DNA from 2 places in the Rhodococcus sp. P4_F3_2 genome. Region 1 is predicted to be linked to the other one. Evidence: predicted binding sites of a transcription regulator. Region 1 holds the regulator's gene; the other holds the start of a gene.
The links. The regulator LexA, encoded in region 1, represses DNA repair genes until DNA is damaged. The targets are predictions, from matches to a motif close to CGAACANNTGTTCG.

Region 1 (7,954 bases):
AAGTTCCAGTGGGTGTCTACGTGCGTCGTGACCAGAGCGGCGGAGCATCGCGCATGCCTCCAGTTGGGAGTGCACCCCCAGTTTCTGCAGGATGCTTCGGACGTGGGCGCGAACCGTGGTCGGTGCGATGTGGGCGGTTCGAGCAATCGAGTCGACATTCGAACCGCCGTAGAGAAGACCCACGATCTCGAACTCGCGATCGGTGAGACTGCCGATTCGTGCGGATTCTTCGGTGCGCAACCGGATGCGTTGTACGAGCGAGGACTTCTCGTGTGCAAGTTGAGTGGAATTGGGGTTGAGTGCGGCCTGCAGCTCATCGAGCAGCGATGCGAACGGGAGTTGAGAGTTGAGCGCGGAGTGGGCGCCCGCAGCAAGCCCCCGAATCATGGAGCGGCCGCTACTGAGATCGCCGACCAGGACCGATCCCTCGAGTGCGGAAAGCTCCTTCACCTGCCAATCGACGCCCCCGAGTGGTAGGAGAACAAGCGCTCTACCGTGATCGCTGGTGTGGTGCCTTAACAGGCTCATGTCTGCGGTTTGTGGCGCGGAATAAGCCCCGGCGCTTATTCCGGCAGCGATTGCATTGGCGAACCCTCGATCGCTATGAGTGGTGTACACCGTGACTGTGCTGGAGTGTGTCATAGCGACTACATCACCGGCGGAGGTCCAGTCCGCCCGTTTTCCTCGTTGCAAATCCAAAACCGTTGGTTTCAGCGTGGTTTCGTCAGCGGGCTCGTTATCGGAGTGACCTCTTCACTGATGCGCACGAAGGGTGACAGCGATAGCGCAGTTGTCCGTCCGCCCATGGAGACTCGCGCGTCCGACACCTGATCGTGGACCTTCGAATTATGCTAGGGCGCTGAATATTTGGGCGATGAGTATCCCGCGTAGACGAGCCATTGGACGTTCCGTCGACGACGTGAACGACTCTCCAGTGGCTGGCGGCATTCAGTCGTCTCGATCGAGTTTCCGCGAGCCGGTGCGTCGCACTCTCAATGTTCTGTACCCAGTCGGGTCGAGATATTGACTGTTACCGTCAGTTGCACATACCCTGTACATTGGCGCTGACCTTAGGGAACCCGGCCTGAACCGGCCGATCGTTCTCGGCCACTGCCGACGCCAGATGTAGCTTCGCGACGACCTACGAAACGAGTTTCCTCCATGACAAAGCATGTCGACGTACTGATCATCGGCGCTGGCTTGTCCGGAATCGGCGCGGCTTGCCACCTCATTCGTGAGAAGACCGGAAGCACTTACGCGATCCTCGAGCGCCGCGAGAACATCGGTGGCACCTGGGACCTGTTCAAGTACCCGGGCATCCGTTCGGACTCCGACATGCTCACCTTCGGATTCGGTTTCCGTCCTTGGATCGGCACCAAAGTGCTCGCAGACGGCGCCAGTATCCGTGACTACGTCGAGGAAACCGCCAAGGAATACGGCGTCACCGACCACATCAACTTCGGCCGCAAGGTCGTGTCTATGGACTTCGGCCGTACCGCCGCGCAGTGGTCCGTGACCGTCCTGGTCGAGTCGACGGGGGAGACCGAGACGTGGACCGCGAACGTCCTCGTCGGCGCCTGTGGTTACTACAACTACGACAAGGGCTACCGCCCCGCCTTCCCCGGTGAGGACGACTTCCGCGGTCAGATCGTGCACCCGCAGCACTGGCCGGAGGATCTCGATTACACCGGAAAGAAGGTAGTGGTCATCGGTTCCGGCGCCACCGCGATCACGCTGATCCCGTCGATGGCCCCCACCGCCGGTCACGTCACCATGCTGCAGCGCTCGCCCACGTGGATCCAGGCGCTTCCGTCCGAGGACCCTGTTGCCAAGGGTCTCAAGCTCGCACGCGTTCCCGACCAGATTGCTTACAAGATTGGTCGAGCCCGCAATATCGCACTGCAACGCGCCAGCTTTCAGCTTTCTCGCACCAACCCGAAGCTGGCCAAGAAGCTGTTCCTCGCCCAGATCCGCCTGCAGCTCGGCAAGAACGTGGACCTGCGTCACTTCACTCCCAGTTACAACCCGTGGGATCAGCGCCTGTGCGTGGTTCCCAACGGGGACCTGTTCAAGGTGCTCAAGAGCGGCAAGGCCGACATCGTCACCGACCGTATCGCCACGTTCACCGAGAAGGGCATCGTGACCGAGTCGGGCCGCGAAATCGAGGCCGACGTCATCGTCACGGCGACCGGCTTGAACGTACAGATTCTGGGCGGGGCGACCATGAGCATCGACGGCGAGCCGGTCAAGCTCAACGAGACTGTGGCCTACAAGAGCGTGCTCTACTCCGACATTCCCAACTTTCTGATGATTCTCGGCTACACCAACGCGTCGTGGACGCTCAAGGCTGACCTGGCCGCGTCCTATCTGTGTCGCGTGCTCAAGATCATGCGCGATCGCAGCTACACGACTTTCGAGGTTCACGCCGAACCCGAGGACTTCGCCGAAGAATCTCTCATGGGCGGAGCCCTGACCTCGGGCTACATCCAGCGCGGCGACGGAGAAATGCCGCGTCAGGGTGCCCGCGGCGCGTGGAAAGTGGTCAACAATTACTACCGCGACCGCAAGCTGATGCACGACGCCGAGATCGAAGACGGTGTGCTGCAGTTCAGCAAGGTCGAGACCCTTGTCGAAACTGCAGACAAGGCCGCCAGCGCCTGAGCCGGCTCCACTCGAATCAACGGGCTGTACCTCGCATGTATCCGTGATCTTGTCGTTTTCGTTGGAGGGTCACGGTTCGCGCTCACCGGCGTTCCGAAAGTTGCTGCAGGAAGAGCGAGTCCAGACTTCGGTCTGCCATGTGGGCGGCTGGACGTGCTTGCCGCGGTCCGAAACTCGATTGAGACGACCACCGCTCGCTGACAATATCCAGGCGTTTGCCGGCTGACGGCAATCGACGGCGGCGCGAACGCGTCGCGACCTGCCTAACCGTGCCGTCATCGACACGAAATACTTTTGGCCGCAGCAATTTTGGCGCGAGTCGGAGGTTTGGCAGATTGGGGGAGGACGTCCTGATGGTTCGGTTATTGTCAGTCGCGCATCGCCTGTCGATTCAGCACGTCTACTTCGCAGCCCGGCGCGGCTGGATCGAAACCATGCTCGACCAGCCAGCGCACGCCTCTCAAGCTGCGCAACGACCACCACGCCTGGATGACCTCGAGGTCGACGTCAGCGCCGTAGCCCTCAACCACGTCATCGAGATGTTCCGGGTGGCCGAGGGTCAGTGTTGCGAGGTCGTACAAGGGATCGCCCTGCGCGGCTTCGGACCAGTCGATGACGCCGGCAACTTCGTCATCGGTTACGAACACATGGCAGGCTTGGAGATCACCGTGTGTGAATACCGGTGTCCACGACCTGAGCGCAATCTCGGCAATCCGACGGTTGGATGTAATCACTCCGGTGGCAACCACCCCGCTCCTGGTCAGCCATGCACATTCGCGGTCCAGTTCTGAGGCGATGTCGTCGAGACTACGGCCGGGCCAGGGCGGCAACGGTGCGTCGTGCAGCATTCGAACGGCGGCACCCGCTGCGGCCCACGCCGCTGAAGGCGTGGTCGACGGTCTGCCTAGGCGACCGAGCGCGTTTCCCGGCAGAGCGGCGAGCGCGAGCACGGGCGGCTTGCGCCACAGAATCTGCGCTGTCGGGATTGGGGCTCGGAGCATTGCTTCGACCTCGACGTCGGTATTCGACTGATCGGCGTCGATCTTGAGGAACACCTCGCCGACGCGCAGAGTCGCGCGCTCGCTATGGGCGACGACAACCTCGACTTCTGTCACGTCGGTCAGTATGGCTGGGATGCGCCTTGGCGTCGCCGGGTTTCTCGCGTGCGGTCATTCGCGATCGGAGCGCGGTATGTTCCGCTGACCTCCCGCACCTCAAACTTTCTCAACAAACTGCCTTACTGCTCCCTTGTTTGCTGCGTGACATCATCAAGGTCCGCCAAGTCAGTCTCACTGAGATCAATTCGCGAAGCAGCAATGTTGGCTTGTAGATGAGCGATGCTCGTGGTGCCGGGCAGGGGAATGACGGTGGCCGCGACCCCGCGCCCGCGCTGATGGACCCACGCAAGAGCGACCTGGCCAGCCGTCGCTCCGACACGAGAAGCGATGCTGGCGAGGGACCGAGCGACAAGATTGCCGGTGGAGTGGTTGAGGTTGCCGTGCCCCATCGGCGAATGTGCGACCAGTGTGATCCCGAGGTCGGCGAGCGTTGGGAGAAACAGTTCAACATCTCGCCGTATAAGGGACCATTGCTCTTGCACGGCAGTGATGGGGTGTACGGCATGAGCTCGTCGGATGTCATCGAGCGTGACATTGGACAGCCCCAGAGCCCGGATCTTCCCTGCCTGGCGGAGCTCGGCCATAGCGTTGACGGTCTCCTCGATTGGTGTGTCCTCGCTGCGGTGATGCAGGTAGTAAAGATCGAGGTGATCGACGTCGAGGCGCCTGAGTGAGCCCTCGATGGCCGCGCGCACCGTTGCAGAGTCCGCCCGAACATTCCAGTCATCAGGATGACCCGACGGCCCGCGGTAGACACCGAATTTGCTGCACAACGTGATGTGTTCACGGTTGGCGCCAATTGCCCGACCAACCAGCTCTTCGTTTCCATACATCTCGGCTGTGTCGAGCATGGGCACCCCGGAGTCGATCGCGGCGCGAACCAGTGCGGCGGGGTCGCGGTCAGCATCACCCCACCCGTTGTCGGTCAATCGCATCAGGCCCAGGCCCTGGATGGGCACATCATCGAATGTTTTCGGCGCGACAGTCATGAACGAGTACATTATCGGGGTCGCTGATCAGAACCAGGTCGCCAAAGAGGCCGATTCCGGCGACTTCGACATCTCGCTGCATCGCTCGTTCAGCGCTTGACGCGGTGCAGCTGTCGATCGCTGTTCCGAAGTGGGCGTAAACAGCTGAATATCACGCTGCGAAATGCCGAGTGTCCTGACTTGCTCAGGCTGATTCTGTCCGCTTGGCCCGCACGTTATGCACAACCATCGGGACAGTTATTGCCAGGGCCATCGCTATCACGAACACCGATATGAAAACCCAAGGACGTTCTGTAACGGATGCCCGGACGGTCAACACCGCTCCACTCGTAAGCAGGGGCATCCCTGCTGCCGCGAGTAGATCGACGTGCCGCGGGGCGACAGGAGGTCCGGCGAAGTATGGAACTCGAACCCCCGAGTTCTCCCGAAGCATCCGTCGCTCCGACATCGCATAAGTGCTCGCGCCGACTGCGAAAATGACCAGTCCCAGGACGACAAGACCAATTCCCGTTCGGGTGGTGAGTGCGGCAAACATGAACACCGATGTCACTGCCGGATAGAGAACCGCCATCTTCCAGAGTGGAGTCTTGGTCCGCGTGTCGACTGCAACACTGACCGGGCGCATCGGTTCGAGAGGCTCCATGAGCTCAGCGTGCCATGCGCCACTCGGGAAACAAACTGCCTGTGCCGTTTCTGGCAGGCTGCGGCTGCCTGGATTGGATGTCGGGACCCCTCACTACGATTCTCGTCGTGACCGATTACGACGATCTCGACATGTTCGGTGGCCTCGACGCCTCCTCCCTGCCGCTCCGCCAGCAGCAGATTCTGATGACCATCCGGGATCTCGTGGCTGCCAACGGGTGCACACCGAGCACGCGGCAGATCGGAGACGCGGTTGGTCTGCGCTCGACGTCGACGGTATCCAAGCACCTCAAGAGCCTCGAAGAAAAGGGCTTCCTCCGCCGAGGAGCGGCCATGGCTCGGCAGTTGGACGTGCGGCCGTTCCTCGTGGGAGCGAAGGAGCAATCGTCGTCGAATACGGTGACGGTTCCGGTCGTCGGTGACATTGCGGCCGGCGCGCCGATCCTCGCGGAGGAGCACGCCGACGAGGTGCTGGCGCTTCCTCGCGAGCTCGTGGGCTCCGGCACGGTGTTCGGACTTCGGGTGCGCGGTGAGTCGATGGTCGACGCAGCAATCTGCGATGGCGACGTCGTCGTGGTGCGGCGCGAGGACGAGGCCCATTCCGGCGAGATCGTCGCCGCGATGATCGACGGCGAGGCCACCGTGAAGGTGCTCCGGCGTCGCGACGGTCACGTGTACCTCGAGCCTCGTAATCCCGCATACAGCGTCATCGACGGCGATCGCGCGGCCATCTTGGGCAAGGTTGTTTCCGTGATGCGACGTATCTGAGAGGTGTCCGGTCTCAGCGATGGTTGGCGCGGGGACCGTTGTATTCCCCATCGGTGACTTTGTCGCCCCATGTCGTTTCGGTGCCTCCCTCGCCGGGTCCTTCCCACAGCGCAAGGTGGGTCATGAAACGGTCGGGTGCCGCGCCGTGCCAGTGTTCCTCTCCTGCCGGGGTATAGATGGTCTCGCCCGGGTGAACTTCGACGATCTCGCCGCCGCGAGCTTGAACCAGCGCGGTCCCGGAGACGATGTGGAGGGTCTGCCCGAGGGCGTGGGAATGCCAGTCGGTTCGCGCACAAGGTGCAAAGCGAACCATGTTGGCGCGCATCCTCGACGGCTCCTGGCCGGCGTAGATGACGTCCCACCAGACGTCGCCGGTGAACCAGTCGCTGGGTGCTTTGCTGGTGGGCTGGGGCTTCAAGATTTCCATGAGGTCTCCTCGGAATCGAAAGGGGCGGTTCAGTTCTGCGTCAGCGGAACAAGTCGAATGGTGTTGGGTGCGGCGGCGCGGCCGGTGACGGAGCCGACGATCTGCGGGCCGTAGCGGTCGTACTTGGTGTGGTAGGCGGAGTCGATCGCCGAGTGCGCATCCGGTGCGGCGGACTCGAACGCCACGTCCCGCTCAATTCCTCCTGCGCGGATTCGGCCCCTTCCACTTGCCGTTGCTCGGACGAACCACGGGTTGTCGGTTCCGTATGCCGAGCGCACGTACAGTTGGTTGTCGGCACGGACGACCCAAATCGTGACGTACGGCCTTGCGGTGCCGTCGCGGCGGTACGAGGAGATCTGCAATTCCTCGGCACCACCGATCTTGGTCAGTTCAGCCTCGGTCCACGAGTGCGACATCTCGGCTTCCTTTCTCCTGTTCGAATTGCTTTGTGGTACTTCGCGTTCTCGTAGCCGGGACGATCAGTGCGAGGACGATGACGAGACAAGCGGCCAGCAGGGCGGTGCCTGCGGTGAGAGCCGTTGATACGTGATCGGTGAGTGCCGTTGTGGCGTCGTCGGCAGAGGCTCCGGCGCCCGCGGAAACTGCGACGAGGATGCCGAGTCCGAGAGCACTGCCCAGTTGGTGTGCAGTGTTGACCAATCCTGATGCGGCACCGGCATCCTCGGCCTCTACCCCGGAGATACCGGCAGAAGTCAGCGGAGCGAAAGCCAACCCCTGCCCGGCGCCGATCAATATCGTCGGAAGTGCTATCGCAGTGAGATACGTGCTACCGGGATGGACCAGACTGAGCCACGCCATCCCGGCGAGGGTGACGGCAATGCCAACCGACAGAATTGCGGAATTTCCGAATCGTGGTGTCAGTCGCGGAATCAGCATCGCCACAGCAAAATTGACGATCGTCATCGGGAAGAAGGCGATGCCAGCTTGGAACGCGCTGAAGCCCATGACGCCTTGGAGTAGCTGAGTCGTGAAGTAGAAAAATCCGATCATGGCACCCAGATAGAGCATTCGGGCGGCGTACGCGCCGGATCGCTCCCGGCTGCGGAACAACCTCAGTGGCATGATCGGCTGCTCCGCTCTCGCTTCGTTGAGGAAGAGCAAGGTCAGTAGTATCGCCCCGGCCGCCAGTGTCGCAACAGTGATCGGTGAGGTCCACCCCGCTTCGGCCGAGTTGACGGTGCCGAAGACGAGTGCGGTCATGCCGAGTGTGGCGAGAACAGCGCCCGCCACATCGAAACGTCCGGAGTTGGGTTCGGTTTCCGGAATGAACCGGGGAGCGAGCGCGATCATCGCGATTCCGATCGGAACGTTGATGAAAAAGCCTGCGC
Region 2 (7,954 bases), on a different contig from region 1:
CTGATCCATCCGCATGTCGAGAGGGGCGTCGATCGAGTACGCAAAACCTCGGTCGGCTTCGTCCAACTGCATCGACGACACACCCAGATCGAAGAGGATCGCGTGAACCGACTCCGTCGACGACAGACCTGCCTGTTCGAGCGCGTCTTCGATCCCGTCATACGTGGTGTGCACGAACGTGGTTCGGTCCGCGAATGGCGCCAGACGCTCGGAAGCGATGCGGAGTGCGTTGGTGTCGCGATCGAGACCGATGAGGTGAAGGCCCGGGTACTTGCCGAGGAAGAATTCGGAGTGGCCTCCGAGCCCCAACGTCGCATCGATCATGTATGCGCCTTCGCCACCGTCACCGACGGCGGTGATGGCAGGGCCGAGAAGATCGTCGGCACGATGCAGAAGTACGGGGACGTGCGCGAAGCCATCGGCATCCGAGGGTTCGTTCACCTCGTGATCCACCATGATTGCTCCGGCTCCTACTTTCATGATTTCCGATGACTTTTCGAAAAGGTGCTGACTTTCCGAGAAGGCGATGACTGTTCGAGAAGGCGAATGCTTCGAGGTCCCTGCCCGAAGGAGAACCTGGCGCTGGGGAAGTGCGTCAGGGTCTTTCCGGGCAGAGGCCTCGCGGCATTCGCCGGGGGCTCTTCGCCTAGACGATCTCGCTGAGAGATTCGCCTGTTGCCTGCGAATAGTCCTCTTCGTTGTCTCCGAGATACCTCTCCCAGGCTGCTAGATCCCAGATCTCGAGGTAATCGACGGAGCCGGTCACTACGCATTCCTTGGACAGGTTTGCGTAACGCCGATGATCAGCCGAGAGGGTGATTCGCCCCTGGGCATCGGCGTGCTGTTCATCTGTACCGGCGGCCAGGGCACGTACATACGCCCGAGCTGCCGGATCATTGCGTGGAGCTGCCGCTGCCTTTCGAGCAAGCTTGACGAACTCGTCCCGGGGGTAGATGGCGAGGCTGTGATCTTGACTCTTGGTGATCATCAATCCTCCTGCCAGTTCGTCTCGGAACTTTGCCGGCAACGTGAGCCGACCTTTGTCGTCGAGCTTCGGCGTGAAGGTACCGAGGAACACTCGACACCTCCTGCGAGCTTGCGCTGAAACCCTCCCTATCGAGCGGATCGTGCTTCAGCTCTCCGCCCGAACCCACAGTACCCCACTTTCCCCCACAAACAAGGAGCACATGGTCCCTATTCAGCATCATTTGCTGACAAATAGCAGGTCAGCGCAGGTGGGGATACGTGGGGGAAATTTGCAACCGTGTCCCGGCCCACACCGCCGTCATATCGACCCTTCACGCCACGATTTGTCGCTCCCCCAAGCAAAATCGCAGTACAAGCGCGGTTTTCGAATAGACGTGAGCGGGACGAGGTCTGGTCGTGCGTTGCAGTTCGACCAGGGTGGAGGAAAGTGGAGGGGCGAGTGGAGCGAAGTGGAGGAAGCCCGCGGGCTTGCCTAGGGGCGACCGTGGGTGGCGAGTGATTCGCTCGCGCGTCACTGATTCACTTCGATGGATTGCCGGCACACATGTACAACACCCACACCAACGACGTGTGGTCGTCCGTGCCCTACAGAGGGCGTCATGTCCGAACTGCACCACTCTCGAAGTACGCCCGAAGAAGGGCGGGAGAGCTAGTCCTGCTCGAACCTGCGTTTGAATCGATCTTCCATCCGCGACGAGAATCCGCCGCCGGACTTGCGGCCGCGTCCCCGCCCGGATCCACCGGCACTACCCCTACCCGGCGGACCGGAGGGATGATTGCCACCTTCGGAAGCGGGTTCGGCTGCTGCTGCGGACTTGCGTCCACCACCCCAGAGGAACAAGACCCCTGCGCCGAACATGAACAAGAAACCGAACAGGCTGATGATCGGAAAACCGCCCGGCTTGAGCGGGAGGGCAACCCCCGCGATCAGCAGGACCAGACCCAGCACGAATAGAGCCGCTGCTTGGAACCGCCGTCTACTCGACGGCGCCCGCATACGGCCGCCCCTCACATTGGAGGCGAACTTGGGGTCTTCGGCATAGAGAGCGCTCTCGATCTGATCGAGCATGCGCTGCTCGTGCTCGGAGAGTGGCACGGTACCTCCCCCGGCACTGGAAGTTTGGCAACCACCCCACGGTGTGGGGCGGCGGGTAATCAAGTTGGACGATTACCTGTTTTCATAATACGAGCAGTTTAGGTCTCGGACCACCAACTCCGGGTACGAGTTCCGCCACAAGCGTACGTATTCGTGCCGAAGGGCCCCGATTCGGCTCCATTTGCCTGTGCGGACCAGGAAATTCCCCGGAAACAACTGCCAACACGGACCATTTGTTCACGACGCTCGCAAATGCTCGGACGCGTCCTGACCGATGAAATCTTCGACCGCCGTGAGAAAACGACCGACCTCGGCGAAGAATGCATCGGAATCGGAGTCCGTGATCACGATCGACACACCGGTTTCCACGGCCGCACGCGCAGCGGACCACCCCGCGAAGAACTTCGACCACGCTCCGAACGCGGGCGCTGCGGCGTCCATCAGAACCCACGCGTTTCCACTTCGCTTGCGCTTCGATCCGGTACCGGCAGGAGCTGCGGCCAACACTGCCCCGGCACCACGTAGTGCTGCCAGATAGGCACACCGGAACCGGTCGGCAGGATCGCCCGCCCCAATCGCTTCCTCGAGAAGCGCATCCGCCTTCCTGAGGAGCCCCCACGCCACACCGGACTTTCCCACTTGCGCAGTGCGGTGGCTGGCGTCCGTCGCACCGAAGGACCGTCTCGCCGATATCGGCAATCGCGAGATTGCGGCATCCGACGGGCTCGACAACTCGGCCGGAAGAGTTCGTTGGCACTTCACACGATCAGGCTTTACATGCTCGGACATCGGGGCACCTCCTGCACCGTAAGGATCCAAGGCCAGGTGGGCCGGAGATGCCCGCTTCCCTTCGGGCATCTCCGGATCACCCACATCGAACATCTGTTCGACCTATTCAATATAACTGCACCCACCGACACGCCGTCAAGAGAAGAGGTGAGACCGGTCGACCCGCAGATCGCCTGGACACCACATACGGTCGACCTCGATCGTGAAGAATTCGCGAGTCGACTCCACGAGGCACTGGCCGTGTACGTCACTGCGATGGACTATCCGCGAGGAACCGAGTTCCATCGCGCACCGATGTGGCAGGAGCACGCGAACCGGCCTGGCTGGAAAGCCGTCGGCGCATTGGCGGTTCCCCAGCAACCGTCACACGAAAATCTGCCGCTGGTGGGGATCGCTTACGGGTATCGCGGGAGCCCGGACCAGTGGTGGCATCAACAGGTACTGCACGGGCTTCGGCGCTCGGGTCGCCCTCAGAGCGAGATCGACGCGATTCTGAGCGACTACTTCGAACTCACCGAACTCCACGTGCATCCGAACGGTCAAGGTCACCGATTGGGCGAATCGCTCTTGCGCCACCTCCTCCTCGATCGAACCGAACGCAGCGTTCTGTTGTCGACACCTGAGGTGTTCGACGAGGACAACCGAGCCTGGCGGCTGTACCGCCGTCTCGGATTTCGCGACGTACTCCGCAGATTTCGTTTTGCCGGCGACAACCGACCGTTCGCAGTCCTCGGCCGTGGACTGCCGCTGTGAGCGCATTTCTCGACGCCGTCGTCGTCGGTTCCGGACACAACGCGCTCGTTTCGGCCGCGTATCTCGCACGTGATGGTTGGTCGGTCGAGGTTCTCGAGAAGGACACGGTTCTCGGCGGTGCCGTCTCGACCGTCGAGCGATTTCCCGGATACAAGGTGGACCGGGGGTCGTCTGCGCACCTCATGATCCGACACAGCGGCATCATCGAGGAACTCGGACTCGGCGCGCACGGCCTTCGCTACATCGACTGTGACCCGTGGGCGTTCGCTCCGCCCGCCCCTGGCACCGACGGGCCGGGCATCGTGTTTCATCGCGACCTCGATGCAACCTGCCGGTCCATCGAACGAGCTTGCGGGACAAAGGACGCCGACGCGTACCGGCGGTTCGTCGCGGTGTGGTCGGAGCGCAGCCGACACGTGATGAGGGCATTTTCCACACCGCCCACCGGATCGAACCTGATCGGTGCGTTCGGAGGACTGGCCACAGCGCGCGGCAACAGCGAACTGTCGCGGCAGTTCCTCGCGCCTGGCGACGCACTACTGGACGAGTATTTCGACAGTGAGGCGCTCAAGGCAGCGTTGGCGTGGTTCGGCGCCCAGTCCGGGCCTCCGATGTCGGAACCGGGAACCGCTCCGATGGTCGGCTTCGCGGCCCTCATGCACGTCCTGCCGCCCGGGCGAGCAGTCGGAGGGAGCGGCGCACTGAGTGCTGCGTTGGCCTCCCGGATGGCTGTCGACGGCGCCACCGTCGCGCTCGGTGACGGCGTGACGTCGATCCGCCGGAACTCGAATCACTGGACCGTCACAACCGAGAGCGGTCGAGAAGTTCACGCTCGCAAGGTAATCGCGGGTTGCCACATCCTCACGACACTCGATCTCCTGGGCAACGGAGGCTTCGACCGAACCACGCTCGATCACTGGAGGCGGAAGATCAGGGTCGGCCCCGGCATCGGCGCTGTATTGCGACTGGCGACATCTGCGCTCCCTTCCTACCGCGGCGACGCCACGACACGGGAAAGTACCTCGGGATTGCAATTACTCGTTTCCGATCGCGCCCACTTGCGCACTGCACACGGCGCAGCACTGGCAGGGGAACTGCCTCCTCGCCCTGCGGTTCTCGGAATGAGTTTCAGCGGAATCGATCCCACGATCGCCCCGGCCGGGCGGCATCAGGTGACACTGTGGTCGCAGTGGCAGCCGTATCGTCTCAGCGGACATCGCGATTGGGCGTCGGTCGCCGAGGCCGAGGCCGACCGGATCGTCGGCGAGATGGAGGCTTTTGCACCCGGATTCGCCGATTCCGTCCTCGACCGCTTCATTCAGACTCCCCGCGACATCGAGTCGGAATTGGGGATGATCGGCGGAAATGTCATGCACGTCGAGATGTCACTCGATCAGATGATGTTGTGGCGACCGCTTCCCGAACTGTCCGGCCATCGCGTTCCGGGAGCAGACGGGTTGTATCTGACCGGAGCCTCGACGCATCCCGGTGGTGGTGTGTCCGGAGCCAGTGGTCGCAGTGCCGCTCGAATCGCACTGTCCGACAGCCGCCGGGGTAAAGCGAGTCAGTGGCTGCGTCGTTCGAGCAGGTCGTGAAGGTCACCCGCCGAACTTCACCCGCCGACACGCCCCCGCCTCGATGACTGGCTACGCCACGGCTGGCACGATGACCACTGTGCAACAGTCCACCGATCCCGCCGCCAAGCCGACCAGTCGGAAACGTTTCCTGACGGTTGCCGCGCTCGCCCTCATGCTTGTTCCCTTGCTTGCCGGGTGCATCCGCGTGCAGGTGTCGATGGGAGTGTCCGCGAACGATCGTGTGACCGGACAGGTGGTAGCTGCCGCTATTCCGGCGAACGAGGCGGACAAGGGTCCGCAGCTGACCCCGCCTTCCTCGCTGGAGGACAAGATACGGGTTCAGGAATACAAGAAGGACGGATACGTCGGCAGCCAGGCGTTCTTCAGCGACTTGTCCTTCGGTGACGTCGCCCAACTGGGCTCGATGTATGCCGAGGGATCCGGGTCGTTCCAGATCACCCTCAAGCGATCCGGGGACACCGTCACGCTCGACGGCAAGGCAGACCTGAAGACGGTTCCAACTCAGGGCGCCGACGTCCAGGTCAGCATCGCCTTCCCGGCACGGGTCGGCACGACCAACGGAACACGAGACGGCGATTCCCGGGTGTCGTGGACTTTGCCCGCCGGCGAGGTGTCGACAATGCGCGCCGAGGTCAACTACGCGGACCCCAGCACCCGAAGCTTCGCCGGGTGGGCAGGAATCATGGCCGGACTGGCGCTCGGTGTCGCGATTATCGTCGGTGCAATGGCCTGGATGGCGCGCAATCGAGCACCGATCAAGCGCGCGCCCGCCGCGAAAGCACCGGCCATGAAGACGCCTGTCACGAAATCACCTGTCAGCAAGCAAGCTGACAACAGGAATCCGAAAAACACCACGAAGTAGCGCCTGGCGGTTGCCCCCTCGATTGGTGTCGAGCGGGGCAACCGGGATCAGACGGCTTGTGCTGTCCCGACAGAGGTGTCGGGGGTGAGACCGAGTCGCTCGAGGACCTCACTGGTGGCGCGCGCGAAGTTCAACGTGATGAAGTGCAGGCACGGAGCGCCTTCGGCGATCAACCGCTCTCCCATCTCGGTGGCCAGATCGATGCCGAGTTCGCGGACCGCTGCACGGTTCTCTTCCGGACCGCTTCCGGCCGCGGCGTCGAATCGGCGTTCGAGAGCAGGGGGCAATGAGGAGCCCGAGAGCTCGAGCATGCGCCGCACCGAGCGCAGCGACGTCACCGGCATGATCTCCGGGATGATCGGCTTGGCGCCCTGTTCTGCGTCGTATGCACTCACCCGGTCACGGAGACGCAGGTAGTCCTCCACGTCGAAAAACATCTGCGTGATCGAGTACTCGGCGCCGGCACGCAACTTCGACACCAGGTACTTCGTGTCGTACGCCAAGTCCGGAGCGCGGTAGTGCCCCTCGGGGAACGACGCGACACCGACGTGGAAGTCGCCCAGGTCACGGACCATCCGCACGAGTTCCTCGGCGTACTCGACGCCTTCGGGATGCTTCTTCCACTCGCCGAGCGGATCGCCGGGCGGATCGCCGCGCAACACGAGGATGTTGCTGATGCCACGGTCGGCGTAGGCACCGACCATGGCGCGAAGTTCTTCGGTGCTGTGCGAAACAGCAGTCAGGTGAGCAACCGGCAGCAGGGTCGTCTCCTCGGCCAATTCGCCGGTGACGCGCACCGTACGATCGCGCGTCGAGCCACCTGCGCCGTAAGTCATCGAGACGAACGCCGGTCCGAGCCGCTCGAAGGTACGCACCGCACGCCACAGGCGCGCTTCGGCGTCAGCGTCGCGCGGCGGCGAAAACTCGACCGAGAACGGAATACGGCTACCTGTCGAGGAAGCGATCCGATCGACGATCGACGGTGTTCGGGTGGCCCACCCCTCGCTGGAGCGGCCCCTGACTGGATCGAATGTCACCGGTCAAGCATATGTTTTCCAGCTGCAAACAAGCTCATCGCCCAGGACTGCGTATCCCGAATGTCAGGATCACGCAGTTCACGGCCCGAACCCCCGTTGATTCCAACCCCCACTAAGCTGGGCCCCAAGCTCGCTTCCGTGTAACCCTCCGGCGCGAGAACATACCGATCTTGGAGGCCACCCTGTCCGCAGGAACCGCGCGCGTTGGACAGAGTTCGACCAACACCGCACCGCATCCGACCTCACTCGAACTGCCAGGCATGTTCGAAGGAGCGCTCCGCGACTTCTTCGATTCACGCCGCGAACTCGTCTCGAACATCGGCGGTGGATACGAGAAAGCCGTCAGCACCCTCGAAGCCTTCGTCCTGCGCGGAGGAAAGCGCGTCCGGCCCTCGTTCGCCTGGACGGGATGGCTCGGCGCCGGAGGCGACCCGAACGGGAGCGACGCGGAGGCGGTGATTCGTGCGTGCGCGGCCCTCGAACTGGTGCAGGCCTGCGCGCTCGTCCACGACGACATCATCGACGCATCAACGACCAGGCGCGGCTTCCCGACCGTTCACGTCGAATTCGAGGACCAGCACCGAGGCGAGGAGTGGAGCGGCGACTCCGCGCACTTCGGCGAGGCCGTCGCCATTCTTCTCGGCGACCTGGCCTTGGCCTGGGCTGACGACATGATCCGAGAATCCGGGATCAGCCCCGACGCGGCCGCACGAGTGAGCCCGGTCTGGTCGGCAATGCGCACCGAGGTGCTCGGTGGCCAATTCCTCGACATCAGCAACGAAGCCCGCGGAGACGAGACCGTCGAGGCAGCCATGCGGGTCAACCGTTACAA

Region 2: the regulator LexA is predicted to act here: its motif matches at 2,959-2,972, upstream of AC1DWA_RS20250 (SAV_6107 family HEPN domain-containing protein).

The regions. Positions count from the first base shown of each region.
Region 1 covers NZ_JBFUJN010000013.1:58,969-66,922, forward strand. The annotation lists gene AC1DWA_RS16035 (helix-turn-helix transcriptional regulator) at 1-528, opposite strand, end outside; gene AC1DWA_RS16040 (flavin-containing monooxygenase) at 1,162-2,661, shown strand; gene AC1DWA_RS16045 (phosphotransferase family protein) at 3,030-3,776, opposite strand; gene AC1DWA_RS16050 (aldo/keto reductase) at 3,899-4,768, opposite strand; gene AC1DWA_RS16055 (hypothetical protein) at 4,953-5,411, opposite strand; gene lexA (transcriptional repressor LexA) at 5,489-6,178, shown strand; gene AC1DWA_RS16065 ((R)-mandelonitrile lyase) at 6,192-6,605, opposite strand; gene AC1DWA_RS16070 (DUF2255 family protein) at 6,635-7,021, opposite strand; gene AC1DWA_RS16075 (MFS transporter) at 6,996-7,954, opposite strand, start outside.
Region 2 covers NZ_JBFUJN010000019.1:70,998-78,951, forward strand. The annotation lists gene rsmH (16S rRNA (cytosine(1402)-N(4))-methyltransferase RsmH) at 1-456, opposite strand, end outside; gene mraZ (division/cell wall cluster transcriptional repressor MraZ) at 647-1,078, opposite strand; gene AC1DWA_RS20245 (DUF3040 domain-containing protein) at 1,637-2,083, opposite strand; gene AC1DWA_RS20250 (SAV_6107 family HEPN domain-containing protein) at 2,321-2,872, opposite strand; gene AC1DWA_RS20255 (GNAT family N-acetyltransferase) at 3,020-3,625, shown strand; gene AC1DWA_RS20260 (phytoene desaturase family protein) at 3,622-5,220, shown strand; gene AC1DWA_RS20265 (LppM family (lipo)protein) at 5,291-6,085, shown strand; gene AC1DWA_RS20270 (methylenetetrahydrofolate reductase) at 6,133-7,122, opposite strand; gene AC1DWA_RS20275 (polyprenyl synthetase family protein) at 7,293-7,954, shown strand, end outside.